2 regions of the Candidatus Njordibacter sp. Uisw_039 genome follow, and region 2 is predicted to be linked to the other one. Evidence: predicted binding sites of a transcription regulator. Region 2 holds the regulator's gene; the other holds the start of a gene.
The links. The regulator sigma-54, encoded in region 2, starts transcription at its own class of promoters, with help from an activator protein. The targets are predictions, from matches to a motif close to ANTGGCATNNANNTTGCTNT.

Region 1: flgB (flagellar basal body rod protein FlgB) is a predicted target of sigma-54. The motif match lies at 1,925-1,944, and genes of this name have one in related genera.

The regions. Positions count from the first base shown of each region.
Region 1 covers NZ_CP159831.1:2,170,221-2,179,304, reverse strand. Annotated here, with positions in the region: gene flgN (flagellar export chaperone FlgN) at 1-264, opposite strand, end outside; gene flgM (flagellar biosynthesis anti-sigma factor FlgM) at 272-622, opposite strand; gene flgA (flagellar basal body P-ring formation chaperone FlgA) at 759-1,883, opposite strand; gene flgB (flagellar basal body rod protein FlgB) at 2,005-2,397, shown strand; gene flgC (flagellar basal body rod protein FlgC) at 2,442-2,855, shown strand; gene ABXT70_RS10235 (flagellar basal body rod protein FlgC) at 2,898-3,248, shown strand; gene ABXT70_RS10230 (flagellar hook assembly protein FlgD) at 3,291-3,965, shown strand; gene ABXT70_RS10225 (flagellar hook-basal body complex protein) at 4,042-8,076, shown strand; gene ABXT70_RS10220 (flagellar basal body P-ring protein FlgI) at 8,247-9,084, shown strand, end outside.
Region 2 covers NZ_CP159831.1:786,610-795,693, reverse strand. Annotated here, with positions in the region: gene ABXT70_RS03815 (calcium/sodium antiporter) at 1-519, shown strand, start outside; gene ABXT70_RS03810 (KpsF/GutQ family sugar-phosphate isomerase) at 546-1,550, shown strand; gene ABXT70_RS03805 (KdsC family phosphatase) at 1,552-2,118, shown strand; gene lptC (LPS export ABC transporter periplasmic protein LptC) at 2,118-2,693, shown strand; gene lptA (lipopolysaccharide transport periplasmic protein LptA) at 2,696-3,259, shown strand; gene lptB (LPS export ABC transporter ATP-binding protein) at 3,292-4,038, shown strand; gene ABXT70_RS03785 (RNA polymerase factor sigma-54) at 4,079-5,566, shown strand; gene ptsN (PTS IIA-like nitrogen regulatory protein PtsN) at 5,599-6,045, shown strand; gene ABXT70_RS03775 (HPr family phosphocarrier protein) at 6,152-6,421, shown strand; gene mgtE (magnesium transporter) at 6,435-7,769, shown strand; gene yjgA (ribosome biogenesis factor YjgA) at 7,780-8,325, shown strand; gene ABXT70_RS03760 (RNA polymerase sigma factor FliA) at 8,331-9,029, opposite strand; gene ABXT70_RS03755 (MinD/ParA family protein) at 9,056-9,084, opposite strand, start outside.

The DNA.
Region 1 (9,084 bases), 1.4 Mb from region 2:
CTGTTGTGGTTTAGGTAGGTGGTGGCTAAAGTTTTTGTCTTCTCTGTCGATACCCGCGTTAGTGCAAAACTGATTACGCAGCGCATCAAATAGTTGAATGGTTTGCACATCGTGCTGTTTGTGGACTTGAAGTTCCTGAAAAGCTTGTAAGTCACTGCTTTTCAGGTATTCGTACTCGAGGTTAAGGGTGCTTTGCAATTGCTGTGCATCGATAACGGCTTGGTTCAGGTGGCCATCAAATTCTTCTTGTAGTTGTGGCAGCAATCGCGGGTTATCCTTGAATTAGTTTTTCTAAGCTAGTCATTTTTTCAGCAATACGTGCGGTATCAACAGGGAACTCACCGTTTTCTAGGGCCTGTTTAATACGATCAACCTTCTTTTGGTTAATGTCGCTAACGTCTTTACTTGCTTGAGTCATACGTAACAAAGTTTGTGATTCCGGCGTGAATTTAGCCTGATCTGCTCCTTGGCTGGGGGCAGCTTTGGTTTGTTCTGTTGCGCGTTGGGTTTGCGCAGTTTGTGTTTGCTGCTGAACATCCTGAGTTTTTTGAGCAGACTTAGCCTGAGTATTATCTACTCGGGTAGTCGTCCCTCCCTGATGCTGATTGCTAATGTCGTTCATGTTGCACCTCTAACCTAATCTAACCTACTTTTCCAACTACGTAGTAGTCATCGGCAGAATTGGTAAAAACTTGAGCCCAAAATAGCATTCTTTTCATAAAAAATCTTAACTTTTACTAAAACACGGTCTAGCCACCTTAACGGCTAAGCTCAACATGGCCTTTAGCAATCACTATACCACGCTTAACTAGGCCGCTAGGAATCACTTTAACCTCAATCTTATCACCCAAATTGCCATTAGACAAAGCCTCAGCTTGGCTGGTGATTTGGTAGTTGTCTAAATTAATCTGTAGGCTTACTTCGCTGCCCTTAGTCACCAGATAAGCTTGGCGTAGCATGTCTTGGGTAAGGGGGGTGCCGCTAGCAATATGACGTTTGGTCACCCAGCCGACTAACGCTTCTTTGTGGTTAAACCCTGCTTGCCTGAGTTTGTGGTCTGGCACCCATGCCATAGTGAGGTCTTGGGCGATAAGTTCTCTACCCATGGTTAATGCCTGGCTGCTAATGACCACATGTTGTTGGCCTTCTACGTCATTTTGATCCAATAGTTTGCCGGCTTTAATATAACGTTTTGCCAACTGACCCAGTAATTGGTTTTTGTTGGTAACGGCATTAGGGCTGGTGGTGCGTGTAGATTCTTTGCTAGCCAATAAGTGTTTTGAGGCGATCACCTGGCCCTGAGAAATGTCCTCTGCCGCGCGCCATAGCAGTTGTAAATCCATAAAATCTATCGGGCTAAGCCAATGGCCCACATCTAACCGGCGCTTAACTTGTTTTCCAGTGGGGTTGGTCTCGCTGCCGATATAACTGCTGCTGGTACCCGTGTAGGTCACCAACACAACCTGGTTGGCATTGATAGTGCCTTGTTCTGCAATGGGGCTAACTAAACGCCAGGCTTGGGTGTTGGTTTGTACATTAATGGATAGATATAACAACCAGCTAGGTTTGTTATTGCTGTGGGTTTTTTCGCAAACCACCTTTACGGTTTTGTGGTTGTTAAAAGGCAGTGACACTTGCAGTGGGGTTTTACACAGGTGGTAACGGCTGCGCTCGTCGAGCTGAGTAATGCGTGCATGGCCACCCAACTCCTGTTGTGAAAATTGATTAATTGCTTGGTAGATGTCTTGATGGGCCTGCCATTGTGCGGCTTGAGTTGCCGTGGTAATTAGCCATAGGCAGGCCATCAATGGCATCCACTTGGGCTGCGTTAACTGGGTGGCAAGGCCTTGCCGCTTGTTGTTTTTTGGTGCTAAATCTGTCATAAAATAATTTCTAACATGATGAAAAGTAACAATTTTTTAATATTGGCATAATCGTTGCTTTAGTGAGTGTGTAGCAGGCATTTTAAGGCCTCTAAACAGTTAACAAAAGTAGCGAGCGATTATGAGCATTTTACAAAACCCACTAGGCATTCACGCCACCGCTTTAAAGCTGCGCGAACAGCGCATTGGCGTATTGGCTTCGAACATTGCCAACGTAGATACACCTAACTATAAGGCTCGTGATATAGATTTTAGCAGCGTAATGGCTACCACGGAAAGTAATAACATGCGCACTAGCCACGGTCGTCATATTGGCGTGAGTAACTACCAGGCGTTGCAGGGCGACAGCATGATTAAGTACCGCATGCCCAGCAGTGCCTCTTTAGATGGCAACACAGTGGAAGTTAACACAGAAAACAGCCTGTTTACAGAAAACTCGATGCGTTACCAGGCCACCAATACTTTCTTGAATAACCGAATTAAAGGTGTCATGAGTGCTTTGCGTGGCGAATAAGCCAAACCTAGCCCACTCATCGTAAACCAAAAGAGGACAGCACAATGTCAATGTTAACAGCCTTAAAGATTTCCAGTTCAGCCATGACCGCGCAGATGGTACGCATGAACACCACTGCCAGTAACTTAGCCAACATGGACGTTGTGGGTACTACATCGGAAGAAGCTTACAGAGCCAAAAAACCGATTTTTAAAACAGTAATGGAGACTCACACTAACAGTAACTTTGAAGCCAGTGTGAAAGTTAACGGCATCCATGTTAGCGATCGGGCTAACACCAAGCGTTATGACCCACAAAACCCTGCAGCTAATGATGACGGTTACGTGTTTATGTCTAACGTGAATTCTATTGAAGAAATGGTGGATATGACCAACGCCTCGCGCTCCTACCAAACCAACGTAGAAGTGATGAACGCCACCAAAAAAATGATGATGGCCACGTTGCAGCTGGGCAAGTAATGCCTTAGCTGGCTTAGCCAGCATAAGCATAGTAAGGAGGAAATGATGACAGCATCTAACTTAGCCAACATGGACGTTTTGGGTACTACAACGGATGAAGTGTGCAAAGCCAAAAACCCAATCTTTAAAACGGTGATGAAAAATCACACTAGCAGTAACTTTGAAGCCAGTGTGAAAGTTAACCGTATCCATGTTGGTGGCCTGGCTAATACTAAGCGTTATGACCCACAAAACTCAGCAGCTAGTAATGACGGTTATGTGTTCATGTCAAACGTTAACTCTATTGAAAAAATGGTGGATATGACCAACGTTTCACGTTCCTACAAAACCAACGTAGAAGTGATGAACGCCACCAAGAAAATGATGATGGCCACGTTACAGCTTGGTATGTAATGCCTTAGCCAGCGTAGCCAGCATAAGCATAGTAAGGAGGAAATGATGACAGCATCAATTAGCTCGGTACCCGAAAGTTTTAGGACCTTGGAATCGACTCAACAAAAAGAAATTAAACGCACCTCGACGTTAGGGCAAGAGGACTTTTTGAAGTTGCTCATGACCCAGTTGCAAAACCAGGACCCAATGAAGCCCATGGATAACGGTGAATTCATGGGCCAGATGGCACAGTTTTCTACCGTGCAAGGCATCACCGAAATGGGTGAATCCGTCGACAATCTAGTGGGTATCTACCAGGGGCAGCAGTTGAGTAACAATGCCTCCATGATTGGTAAACAAGCACTGGTGGATGGTAACTGGGCGCAACTAAAAGGTGGAAAACTTGGTGGCGCCATAGATCTTACGATGGCAGCTAACGACCTTCGCATTGATATTAAGTCTGAAAGTGGTGAAGTAATGACCAGCTTAGGGCTAGGTTCGAAAATGGCTGGCTCCCAAGAATTTGCCTGGGATGGCATCAAACATGATGGCACCGTAGCACCTGAAGGGAGCTATTACCTTAGCGCCTCCGCCGTAAGAGATGGCGTAACCACGGTACCGCCAATGCAGGTGTATGGCACAGTAAATAGTATTCAGCTCAAGGGTGGTGAGGTCACACTCAATGTCTCTGGGCAAGGTAATGTCAGTTTTGACAGTGTTAAGCGCATCAGCCAGTAGGCAGTTAGCGTCACTTAAATGTAATTAACTAAAAGTAATTAATAGTAATTAATAGTAACTAAAAGGGGATCGACTTATGTCATTCTATACTTCACTAACAGGCCTAAACGCGGCGCAAGCACAATTAGGTATCACATCAAACAACGTATCCAACGTAGGTACTGTGGGTTTTAAGAAATCCCGTGCTGAGTTTGGTGACATATTTGCTACCTCACCCTTGGAAAACGCGTCTAGCGCCATCGGCCAGGGTGTGCTTTTGAAGAAAGTAAACCAGCAGTTTAGTCAGGGTAACATTGAGTTCTCTACTAACTCCTTAGACTTGGCGATTTCTGGCCAGGGTTTCTTTGCCTTAAAGCCAAGCCAAACATCTAACCAAACAGTGTACACACGAGCAGGTTCTTTTAGTGTAAACAACGACCGGTATGTAGTTGACTCCTCTGGTCAGTACTTACAAACCTTCCCGGTGAACGATGACGGCTCGGTAATTGCGACAGGTTTGGGTTCTGCTAAATCTCTGCAGTTGCCCTCAACTGCCGGCTTACCCCAACCCTCTTCACAGATTGAATTGGGTCTAAACTTACCAGCGGGTGCGGCAATATTGCCTGAGTCTGCCACTTACACGACCGATAACCCATACAGCTTTGATCGTAATGACAGTGACACGTTCAACAAGTCAACGTCGATCACAGTATACGACTCTTTAGGTAACCCTCACATTGCGACGGTTTATTACGTTAAAACCAGTTCGGCAACAGAGATCAACCCTACCAACAAGTGGGACACGAAAATCTTTATCGGTGATAAAGAGCTAGACCCGTCGATCATTGCGGCAAAAAATGACAAGAGCGAAACCCAGTACATGAATAAGTTTGGGCAAATTAGTACCAACCCTGCAGCCATCGACCCCACATTTAACGCGGCGGCTGCACACCCTCTATACTTTAATGATGACCAACAAACCACGGTGCCGTCATCTCCTGGTGCCACCACGGGTGGTTACATGACGCGTGCGACCGTAGGACACGACTTCGGTTCTACAGACAGCACTAAAGTCACGATTGTGAAGCCTACTGCAGAAGTCGACACCTATGGCTTTACAGCAGATATAGTTGCAACGGGAACAGTTTCCTTTGCCCACACAACTGACAGTGTCACAACGACGTACACTCAGCCCTTTATTACCAGCCACAATGCCACTTTGGACGCTCTGGTGACCAAAATTAATGCGGGCGAAACTGATTTTAAGGCCGCTCGAGTAGACGGTAAAGTCACTTTAACGGCATATAATAGTACAGCCATACCCCCACAGACGGTTACAGGCTTTACAGCCGGCTCTACTGCCCTGGCTTTGAGTGGTGTTAAGGAAGTCGATACTGTTACCTTTGGTGCTTCTGTCGCTTCTGGCGGCACCTTAAAATACAACTATGGTGGCACGACCTATTCAAAGGCCTTTGATACGGACGCAGCAACTACAATTGCCGGTCTTGTAACATTGATAAACGCTGGTGAAACTACGGTGACTGCAGCTGCAGTTAGTGGAAGTGCCACAACTTTCACCATCACTAAAGTAGATGGAAGTGACACACAGATGACTAAAGGCACCGTTGGTGGTACCGCGTCAGGAACTGGTACCGCGGAAGTGGATACTATTACCCTCGGCGCTGCTGTCGCCGCTAGCGGTAGCGTATCCTACACCTATGCTGGCACGACCTATACCCAGGCCTTTGCTACGGATGCGGCTACTACAATTACTAACCTTGTGGCGTTGATCAACGCAGGTACTGATCCGATTACTGCAGCTGCAACTAGCGGTACAGTGTTCACCATAACTAGCGATATGAAAAGTAGCACCCAGATGACCAAGGGCACCATTGGTGGCACAACTAACGGTTCTATTGATCTTACCATTACAACTGCAGACACGACCGCTGGTGTAGGCCTTACCGCCACAACAGCAGACACAACCGTTGGTAGTTTAATTATCCCAACAGCTGATTCTGCAGGCTGGCCTACAGAAGGTGGTGGAACATTTAGTGGTAGTAACTTCGTAACTGTGTCAGTAGATGGTAGTAATACTCAAACCATTGATATTGCTGCTGGATCATATACTGGTACTGAACTTGCAACATTAATGACCCTTAACCTTAACGCCAAGTTTGGCGATGAAAAAAGCTATAAGATGCCCACTACTACTGCGGACCGTACCATTACCCTAGAGCTGCAAGACAGCCTTGGTAATGACATCAACAAAGCCATGGGTCCAGAGGTGGACACTTTTACTTTCAACAGGGATCTTGTTGTTGGTGAAAACGTGACCTTCGCCATCGGTAGCAATACTTACACCCAGGCCTTTGACTCCAATAACACTAAGACCCTGGACGCATTGGCAGTCAAAATCAATGCTGGCGAATCAGCGTTTGATATCAAGCGTGTCGATAAAACCCTTGTGATGGCCGCCCGTTCAAGTACTGCCCTAGGTTCGGTAACAATTGGTGGATCCGTCACAGCAACCAAAGCTGATACAGCTGCTTCTACTGGAACGGAAACCACCGACTTAACGATTGTCGTTGATCAGTATCAAGAAAATACCACTAACTTCAGCCGCACCCAACTGGTCGCTAATGTTCAGGCTAAGGTCGATGCAGTGACTTACATAGGCACTGATAGTGTTGCCCATAAGGGTTTACCTTTGACTGTTGGTTATGACCTTAAAACTAGGGCCCTAACGTTTACGCCGACTGATGCCACTTACGGCAGTATTAAGGCGTCTTCACCAAGTTCTGTGGCAGCCTTTGGCTTAGACAGCGCAACAGCGACCTTCTCTTCTGTAGGTGATGCGTTTAGCGGTGGACAAATCGTGCCAACGGGTGCGGTCTCCCTAGACGCTAAGCAACAGCGCACTGGTTTATTGGTAACTTACAGTAAGGACGCCCATAAGTTCTCATTCTCATCAGGTACCACAGGTGAGGCATCCAAGATTTCTGTAGGTGTTCCTTCAGGCACTGCCGCTACTGGTGGCACCAGCCATCTCTTGGGTATTGGCGCAACCTATGCCACTGAAGTTAAAAATACTATAGGTACAGGCCTTGCCTCTACCGCTGGTATAGTAACCGGCAGCAAGGCAGGTGTAGACATTACGGGTACTTTCTCTGTGACCACTAATGACAACAGCATCAGTGTGACCATAGACGGCGTAGACGGCACCGTAGTTGTGCCGCCTGCTGCCTACACAGGTCATACCTTTGCCACAGCCATCCAGGATCGTGTTAATTTGATCCAGCATACGGACGGTCGCCAAGTGAACGATGTATCAGTTAAATTTGACCAAACAAGCCAAAGCTTTACCGTAACTTCAGGTACTGTGGGCGCAACCTCGTCGGTGAACATAAACGGCCACTCCAACTGGGGCTTTGATACCACCACTCAAACCAGGGGCGTAGTGCCAGCGGTAACGGTTGTGACTCAAGCGACAGATACGGAGGGTAACTTGTTGTACATTGACCAAGCGGGTAAACAAACCACAGCGAAGCCCGATGCAACGCCATCGTGGACCCCCATCTATCTAGATAAGGGTGAGCTGACTTTTGATACCTACGGTAAGCTGATCTCACCCAAAGAGGGTGTGGCTTACTCACCGTTTGACCCGAGTAACGGTTCTGACTTGTTAACCTTGGGCGTAGACTACGGTAAGTTCTCTACCCAGTATTCTGCACCGTTCTCTGTGTTATCTTTGTCTCAGGATGGTTACCCATCAGGCCAGTTAGACGGCTTGGATATTGACTCAGGCGGTGTTGTACGAGCCAACTATACCAACGGTACTCAGGTGGCCCTAGGTAAGTTAATGATGGCCAACTTCGCTAACCCGAACGGTTTGAAGCAGGTGGGTAACGCCAACTTCAAATCCACCACTAACTCAGGTGCAGCCGACTTAGGTGAGGCGGGATCTGACGGTTTTGGTGCCATACAGGGTGGTGCCTTAGAGCGAGCCAACGTGGACTTGACGGAAGAGCTGGTGGCCTTAATCACTGCTCAACGTAACTTCCAGGCCAACGCTAAGGCCATTGAGACCTCAAGTAGCTTAACCCAAACCATTATCAACATTAGGGGATAATTGTTTTAAGCTAAAAAAGCTGCTGCTTAACCCCAGCAGCTTTTTTGTGCCTGTTATTTGCTATCACTGCCTAGGCACCTAGTCGCTGCAGTTCCATCAAGGGCGGTTCGGTGGCTTATGTGACAAATTGGCATTGATATTGCATTAGCTATGACAAGAAGGAGAAGTTCATGAAAATTTGCCGTATTTTTGCCATATTTGCCACCATTCTGGTGGCTCACATTGCTACCCTTGCCCATGCTGATCGTGTGAAAGATCTGGCCGAAGTGGCCGGTGTGCGTGATAACCAACTGATTGGTTATGGTTTGGTTGTGGGTCTAAATGGCACGGGTGACGGTAAAATGTCGTTTACCAGCCAAAGCATGACGTCGATGTTGGCACGGTTTGGGGTAAACCTAAGCGACACCCTTTCTAACTTCGATGGCTCAACCACACGTAATACGCTAGAGCTCAAAAACGTAGCGGCGGTAATGATTACTGCTGACTTGCCCGCTTTTGCCAAGCCCGGTCAGCGTATTGATGTGACTGTATCGACTATTGGTGCAGCCACTAGTTTACGCGGCGGCAGCTTAATCATGTCCCGCCTTTTGGCTGTAGATGGTGAGGTCTATGCCTTGGCTCAGGGTGCCCTAGCCGTAAGCGGCGTTAGTGCAGCTGGTGCTGGCACGACAGCTACTGTCAATGTTCCGACAGTAGGTCGAATACCTTCTGGTGCTACCGTAGAAAAAATGGTTGAAACGCCTTTCTCTACCAGTGAATACATTGTCCTTAACTTAAAAAATTCTGATTTCACGACTAACCGTCGACTAGCCAACTCAATTAACGACACCTTTGGTCCAGGTACTGCGACCGCCTTGGATGCCGTTTCTACGCGCATCTTAGCGCCTGCAGAAATCAACCAGCGGGTGAGCTTTCTTTCCATGATAGAAAACCTAGAGGTGGAGCCGGCCTCACCGCCAGCTCGTGTGGTGGTGAATTCTCGAACCGGCACAGTGGTGATTAGTCGTA
Region 2 (9,084 bases):
TTTAAACGTTATCAGCAGGAGCATCCAGAAGACCAAGTAGGACCCTTAGCCGAAATGAGCTTGAAAGCAGGTATTTTTTGGCTATTGGTAGGCTTGGCTATATTAGCATTGGGTTCAAGGATTCTAGTGGGTGGTGCCATATACATTGCCACAGCCTTAGGTGTGAGTGAGATGATCATTGGTCTCACCATCATCGCCATTGGTACAAGTCTACCAGAGCTTGCAGCCTCCATTATGAGTGCCCGCAAAGGTCAACATGGCATGGCCCTAGGTAATATTATTGGCTCAAATATCTTTAACTTGCTGGGGGTTATGGCTATTCCCGCTCTTATCAGCCCAGTGGTAATAGAAGCCGACGTTTTGTGGCGTGACTATGGATTAATGCTTTTATTAACCCTATTCATTCTTGCTCTTGGGTTTAAGGCTCGCCGTGGCGGCACCATTACCCGGCCCATGGGCAGCGTACTACTGTTGATCTATGTTATGTATATGCTTTTACTTTATACTAACGCTACATAATTCACTAACATGCCTTAGGAGATGTGTTGAGCCATAACGACACTACACGACCCAGCCAAACTCTGGCTACGCCGTTTGCTGAATCTGCGTTACGCACCATCGGCTTAGAACAAGCCGCTATTGCTGAACTCGCCACTCGCATCGATGCCGCCTTCGAGCAAGCATGCCAGCTATTAATGGATTGTTCAGCCCGTGTGGTACTGCTAGGTATGGGTAAATCGGGCCACATTGCCAACAAAATAGCTGCCACCTTAGCCAGCACTGGCACACCCGCTTTTTTTGTTCATCCAGGTGAAGCTAGCCATGGTGACATGGGCATGATCACTGCCAAAGATGTGGTAATTGCATTATCTTACTCAGGCACCACCAGCGAAATTATCACCTTATTACCCATGTTAAAACGCTTAGGTGCTCCCCTGATTGCCATGACAGGTGTGGCAAGTTCCACCATTGCCCAAGCTGCAGATGTACACCTTAATGTACAGGTTAGTACTGAAGCCTGCCCGTTAAACCTTGCACCTACATCTAGCACCACAGCCAGCTTAGTCATGGGCGATGCCCTTGCCATCGCATTACTAGAAGCAAAAGGCTTTAGTGCCCACGATTTTGCCTTTTCTCACCCAGGTGGCGCTTTAGGCCGTAAATTGCTGTTAAAAGTCAGTGATATTATGCACGCTGGCAAAGCCCTACCAATGGTCTCGCAAGACACTCGCTTTGCCGATGCATTAATGGAAATGACCCAAAAAGGTATGGGTATGACGGCAGTAGTTAACACCCAAGGCGAACTCACTGGTATTTATACAGATGGTGATTTGCGCCGCAGTTTAGACCACAGCAATGACCTACGTGAATGCCAAATTAGTGAGCTAATGACGCGCGACCCAGTGCAAGCCCAAGCCGATATGTTAGCCGCCCAAGCGTTACAACTAATGGAACAACACAAAATTAATGCGCTCATTGTGTGTGATAAAAACCACCAACCAGTGGGTGCAATTAATATGCATGATTTGTTAAATGCAGGGGTCATATAACATGCCTTCGCCACCGCTAACCGATGCTCAATTTGCCAACCACGCTCGTTCGGTGCGCCTGCTAGCTTTAGACGTGGATGGCGTCTTAAGCGATGGCCAGCTCTATTTTGGCAACCAAGGCGAAGAAATTAAGGCCTTTAATAGCCTCGATGGCCAAGGCATTAAAATGCTCCAAGCTAGCGGTGTAAAAGTAGCTATCGTCACCGGCAGGACGTCCAACATTGTGGCGCAGCGGGCACAACAACTGGGTATCGAACTGTTGTTACAAGGAAGAGAAGATAAACTTATAGCATTGCATCAACTCACCAACGATTTACAGCTAGATTGGACTGAAATGGCCTACATGGGCGACGACTTGCCAGACCTTGCAGCCATTATCAAAGTTGGCTTAGGCATTACTTTGCCTAATGCAACTAACACCATGGTGCTTCACAGTCAGTACGTTACAAAACGTTGTGGCGGCCAAGGTGCAGTGCGGGAGGTGTGTGATTTAATTATGCAGGCGCAAGGCACATGGGACACTGCGTTAGCCCCTTACCTTAATACCCAACTCGCAGTGCCCTCCTAATGGCTGCACTTTTTCGTGGTCGCTGGTTATATATTAACTTAGTTACTTTAGCTTTGGCAGCATTCCTATTTTGGTGGTGGCAACAAGAAGTGCAGCAGACCACAGAATCAGAAGCCCAGTGGATTCCTGACTATTACCTTACTCATGCAACTATTAGCCAATATGATGAACAAGGTGCGTTGTCTTCTAACATCAGTGCCAAGCGATTTACTCACATTCGAGAATTTGGTACCACAGATATGCTGCAACCCAGATTTAACATCTACTTAGCCGACACTAACGCTGCGTGGTTTGGCAAAGCAGACGAAGGCCTTATATTGGATTCTGGTGCTCAAATTAACTTAATGGGTAACGCACTGGTGACCAACGGCCCAGATGTTAACAGACCTTTTAGCCTTAACAGCCAAAGTTTAAGATTATTTCCCAAACAAAATTACGCAGAATCTGACGAGCAGGTTAACCTAGTCGCCAAGTATAGCCACTTGACGGGCACGGGAATGCAGCTCACACTCGACAACCAACGTTTACTGTTCTTGCATCAGGTCAAGGGCACCCACTCCATGCCAAGGAATTAGTTATGTTATTGCCCACCCAACACGCCCTCAACGCTTTGCGTCTTCGCCATTGGCAGGGATTTTTGATCTGCTTGTTTGCTAGCGCAGCATGGTTTGCGAGTCCATCATCGTGGGCCCTTAATAGCGACCGTCAGCAACCCTTAGAAATTGCCGCCGACAGTGCTGAGCTCAATGAGGGGGAAGGTTTTTCCATTTATTCTGGCAATGTTATTATCACCCGAGGCACCATGCAAATTGAAGCATCCAGCGTAAAAGTCACCTTCAATGACGACGGTATACAAACCATGTTAGCCACGGAAGGTCCCTATGACGGTTTAGCCTATATGCGTCAACAGTCAGAACCTACAGGAGACGGCCAAAGCGACACCATGGAAGCTTGGGGGAAGAGTATTGATTATCAAGTTAATGCCGAATACTTAACCCTGTTAGGCAACGCCAAGCTCATCCAGCGTGGCAACCGGTTTAGTGGCCATGAAATCCTTTTCGACATACCTAGAGATAACGTAAAAGCCACTGGTGCCAAAGACAAGCGAGTCAAAATGATTTTCTTACCTAAGTCTAGTTAACTCTCACCTGACACAAATTAGACACTGATCTCATGCTTAATAAGACAACCACCGTAGCAACCTTAGAAGCCAAAAACCTCGCTAAATCCTACAATAAGCGAGCCATCGTAAAAGACGTCAATATTCGCATTGAGGCCGGTCAAGTGGTTGGCCTACTGGGGCCAAATGGTGCCGGAAAAACCACTTGTTTTTATATGATTGTGGGTTTAGTGCAAGCAGACCGTGGGCAAATCTTCATCAATCAAGAAGATATTTCTCGTGAGCCTATGCATGGCAGAGCGCGTAAAGGCATTGGTTACTTACCTCAAGAAGCGTCGGTATTTCGTAAGCTTACCGTAGCGCAAAATATCTTAGCCATATTACAAACTCAAAAACAGCTCAGTAAAGGTCAGCAGCTACAAAAATTAGAAACGCTATTATTAGAGTTTAGTATAGGCCATATACGTAACAGCCTAGGCATGAGTTTATCAGGTGGCGAACGCCGCCGTGTGGAGATCGCTCGTGCTTTGGCGAGTGAACCACAGTTTATACTACTAGATGAGCCCTTTGCCGGAGTAGACCCAATTTCCGTAAAGGATATTAAACACGTGATTCAGCAATTGAGTGACAAGGGTATCGGCGTATTAATCACCGACCATAACGTACGAGAAACCCTTGATATTTGTGATTTGGCTTATATCGTTAGCGAAGGTTATATTCTAGCTCACGGTACTAGTGATGATATCTTAGCGAACCAGCAAGTAAAAGAGGTATACTTAGGCGATGATTTCACTTTATAGTCAAGTAAAAATACTCCAAAACCAATAAGTTAGCGTAATTATGAAAGCATCTTTGCAGCTCAAAATGAATCAGCAACTGGCCATGACGCCACAGTTGCAACAAGCGATTCGTTTACTGCAACTTTCAACCTTAGACCTACAGCAAGAAATCCAACAAGCATTAGATAGCAACCCCCTGCTTGAGTTAGAAGAAGAGCTTGACCTGCCTGAAGTGAGTACTGCAGAAAAAGACAACAAAGACGCCCAGCTTGACGACCAGTCCAGTGAACACCTTGCTGACGAGAATCAAGCCGACAGTGACTGGAGCGAAGAAATCCCCGTTGAGCTTGCCACTGATAGCTCTTGGGATGATGTGTACCAAAGCTCCACTACACCAGCTACTGGCCCTGGGGACGACTTTGATTTTGACGCCAACAATAGCCACGAACCTAGCTTACAAGAACACCTTGAATGGCAACTTAATGTGAGTCGCTTGAGCGACCTTGATCAGTTTATTGGTGCCAGCATTATTGATGCCGTAGACGAACGTGGCTACCTTAGTCAAACCTTGACGGAAATCACTGAAGGTATCAACGGCAATTTGGCTCAACAAGAGCAAGAAGCCATTGAGGAAGATGAAACTCAAGCCGTATTAACCTTGATTCAGCAATTTGACCCTATTGGAGTTGCCGCACAGAATTTAAGAGAGTGCCTGCTCATCCAGTTAAAATATTTACCCTCTGATACACCATGGCGCCAAGGTGCAATAACCGTTGTAGATAAACACTTAGATCTGCTTGGCAGTCACGACTACAATTCCTTAAGGCGACGCTCTGGTTACAAAGAAAATGAGCTGCTACATATTTTCGAACTTATCACTAAATTACAGCCAGAGCCTGGTGCCAGCATTGCCTCAAGCCAAGCCGAGTATGTCATTCCCGACGTTATGGTACGTAAGGTTAATAATGTGTGGCGAGTTGAATTAAATCCAGACTCGGCACCAAAAATCAGAATTAACCAACAATACGTAGACTTTGGTGGCAGTGCCAATAGCAGCGACAAGAGCTACATTAAAAGTCACTTACAAGAAGCCCGTTGGTTTCTCAAAAGTCTTGAAAGTCGGAATGAAACCTTATTAAAAGTTGCTGGGCGCATTTGTGAGATTCAGCAAGGCTTTTTGGATCATGGCGAAGAGGCCATGAAACCGCTAGTCCTTGCAGAAGTTGCTGAGCACGTAGAAATGCATGAATCCACTATCTCTCGTGTTACCACCCAAAAGTACATGCACACACCTAGGGGTATCTTTGAGCTAAAATATTTCTTTTCTAGCCATGTAGCAACCGCTAATGGGGGAGAGTGTTCTTCTACGGCCATAAGAGCACTCATTAAAAAGTTAATTGCAGCGGAATTAACTCGCAAACCCTTAAGCGACAGCAAACTTACAGACATGCTAGAGTTACAAGGTATTAAAGTAGCCCGCAGGACTATTGCTAAATATAGAGAAGGCATGAACATTCCACCCTCCAACGAACGTAAACGGCTCACTTGAGCCCACACATCCCATAGGGTTAATAACCACATATGAATATTAGTGACATCCTCACGCCAGAACGCACCTTTGCCGATCTGAAATGCGCCAGTAAAAAACGCACACTCGAGTCTATTAGCCACTGGCTTGGGGGTCAAATGACCACGTTTGATAGCAAAGAGCTATTCAGTGCATTAATTAACCGAGAAAAGTTAGGCAGCACCGGGTTTGGTGATGGTATAGCTATACCTCATTGTCGGCTAGCCAGTTGCACACAAGTCACTGGTGCTCTAGTCCGATTGGCTAACGCCGTGGATTTTGATGCCATAGATCAACAACCAGTAGATTTACTGTTTGTGCTTTTAGTGCCCTTACAAGCTACTGATGAACATCTACAAATTTTAGCTACTCTAGCGGGCAGTTTTGGCCAACCGGAGTTTCGGGCGGGCTTACGTGAGGCCACTGATGCAGGTGCTATGTACAAAATCGCTATCGCATAAATGCCCTAAAACGGGTATGCTATAAGGCTACACTTGATAAGCTTACGCCATGCTTATCATCACGTGTTTCACTATTTTATAGCGCCACGCCTGTAAGGGTTTCTGCATGATCCATCAACAAATCACTATCATCAACAAACTTGGCCTGCATGCTCGTGCTGCTGCTAAGCTTGTAGGTGTCACTGGTCGACATGGTTGCAACATCGAAATTGGTAGTGACGGTAACATGGTGGATGCAAAAAGCATTATGTCAGTGATGTTATTAGCTGCCGGTCAAGGCACTGTACTAGACCTTAAAGTTAGTGGTGATGGTGCTCAACAGGCCTTTGACGAAGTATCACAGCTGGTTGATAATTATTTTGACGAAGGCGAATAAGGCTAGTAGTCACATGAAATCCCGCCTTAAAGAACTCAACGATGCCCTCGACAGTGGTGCTTTTATTCAAGCACGCCACATGCTTAATCACACCCTAAAACCCGCTCATACGGCACACTTACTGGAATCCTCACCCCCAAGAGAGCGCGAAGTACTGTGGAATTTGGTAAATCCAGAGTTAGAAGGCGAAGTACTGCATCATTTGAGTGACGAAATTCAAGCTGAATTCGTTAATCAAATGAATACCGAGGAGCTACTACAAGCCACAGAAAACCTCGACACCGATGACTTTGCTGACATCTTGCAACAACTGCCCAAAAAGGTAATGCAAGAAGTGCTGAATAGTTTACGGCAACAAGATCGAGAGCGGCTAGAGCAAGTTTTGTCTTATCCAGAAGATACCGCTGGCGGCCTCATGAATACGGACGTTGTGAGCATCCGACCAGACCTCACCATAGACGCCGTACTACGTTATTTACGTCGCCATGACACCATGCCAGAAATGACTGATAACCTGTTTGTGGTGACACGAAAAGACCGCTACATTGGCTTATTGCCACTCACCACTCTGTTAGTCAGTGATCCCAACACTCTTATTTTAGACGTAATGGATACTGAGCGCGAAGCCATACCTGCAGATTTAGACGAAACTGATGTAGCTAACTTATTTGAACGTAACGATTGGGTTTCTGCACCTGTGGTAAACCAAGAAGGTCGTTTGGTTGGCCGTATCACTATCGATGACGTGGTAGACGTCATCAGAGAAGAAGCCGACCACTCTCTCATGCGTATGGCCGGTTTAGATGATGACGAAGACACCTTTGCCCCTGTAGTTAAAACTGCTAAACGTCGCGCAGTGTGGCTTGGAATCAATCTATTAACCGCCCTTCTTGCCTCCATGGTAATTGGCCTGTTTCAACATACCATAGAACAAGTAGTCGCCCTTGCTATCCTCATGCCTATTGTTGCAAGCATGGGTGGCATTGCTGGTAGCCAGGCATTGACCCTAGTGATCCGTGGCCAAGCTCTAGGCCACGTCGAGCGCAGTAACATTGGTTACTTACTGAACCGAGAGATTATAGTCGGCACCATCAACGGCTTGCTCTGGGCAACCGTAGTAGCCAGCATTGCTAGCTGGTGGTTCTCTGACTTAACCATTGGCTTTATCATCGCCATTGCAATGGTCATCAATTTAATTGTGGCTGCTATTTGCGGCACTTCTCTACCCGTTATCCTTAAAGCAATGAATATAGACCCTGCTTTAGCTGGAGGCGTTATTTTAACCACCATCACTGATGTGGTCGGATTTTGTGCCTTTTTAGGCCTCGCCACATTATTTTACGCGTAAGGAATTTAATATGGGCAAAGTTAAGGCCCGCAAGGCCGCAGCAGAATTAGAAGCGCTGCAACAAAATCTGCCTGCTGAAGAGGAACTTAGCCGTACCCAAATTAAGCGCGCTATGGAAGCTCTGCAAGACTTAGGTGGCAAATTAGTGGATCTAAAGCCATCCGAGTTAGCCCGCATTCCCATGAGTGACACTCTTAAAACTGCCATTGATGAATCACGCCGTATTGTCCAAAATGAGGCCAAGCGTAGGCATTTGCAGTACATTGGTAAGGTCATGCGCGATGAAGATTCAGAAGCCATTGCTAAAGCCTTGGCTGTGCACGACTCAGGCTCCGATGAACACCGTCGTGTTTTCCATCAGATAGAAACCTGGCGCGATGGCTTAATCGCCAATAATCCAAACACCATCAATGAAATCATACAGTTACATGAGAAAGCTGATCGCCAACACATCACTCACTTAGTGAAGCAGGCACAAAGCATGAATCAGGAAGCTAAAGCGAAGTCCGCGGCCAAGAAGTTATTTAAGTACTTGCGTATATTGGCAGACATTTAGCCACTCTAAATCCAGTCTACCAGCTTTTGACGTAGCTTCTTAACGGAACCACTTTGAATTTGGCTGATACGAGATTCTGACACTTCCAGTACCGCAGCAATCTCTTTTAAATTGAGTTCTTCATCATAATACAGGGCAAAGATCAGCTGTTCACGCTCCGGCAGTTCGCCAATGGCAGTTGCCAAGGCTTTCTGAAACGCCGCTTCGTCCACTTCTTTAGTAGGCATCAAACCTGACAATGGAGGCTCCACGCCCTCAGGCTGATCTTCTATCTGCACCGTTTGATAGTTATAGTTGCGGCCTTTTTGTTGCTGCAAATCTTCTAAATCCATACCCATGGCGTGCGCCAGTTCCGTATCTTTAACCGTGCGCCCCATCTCTTGCTCTAATGCAGCAGTGGCTTGGTTAATCTCACGGATACTGGTCATCACCGAACGGGGCAAGGTGCTGAAGCGGCGCACCTCATCTAACATGGCGCCACGCACTCTCAGCTTGGCAAAGGTGGTGAATTGTGCGCCCTTAGTTGCGTCGAAGTTGTTTAGGGCTTCTAGCAATCCCAACATACCCACTTGAATAAGGTCATCTATATCCACACTGGCAGGCAGACGCGCGCTCAGATGCAACGCCACTTTTTTTACCAGCGGCATGTGCAGCACCAAGGGGTCTGTTGCAGAACCGGGTGCATGGGATTGATATAGTGACATATTGTGCATCAAGGCATTATTTCCAATTAAGCTTTATGTTGCAACAGCCTTTCGA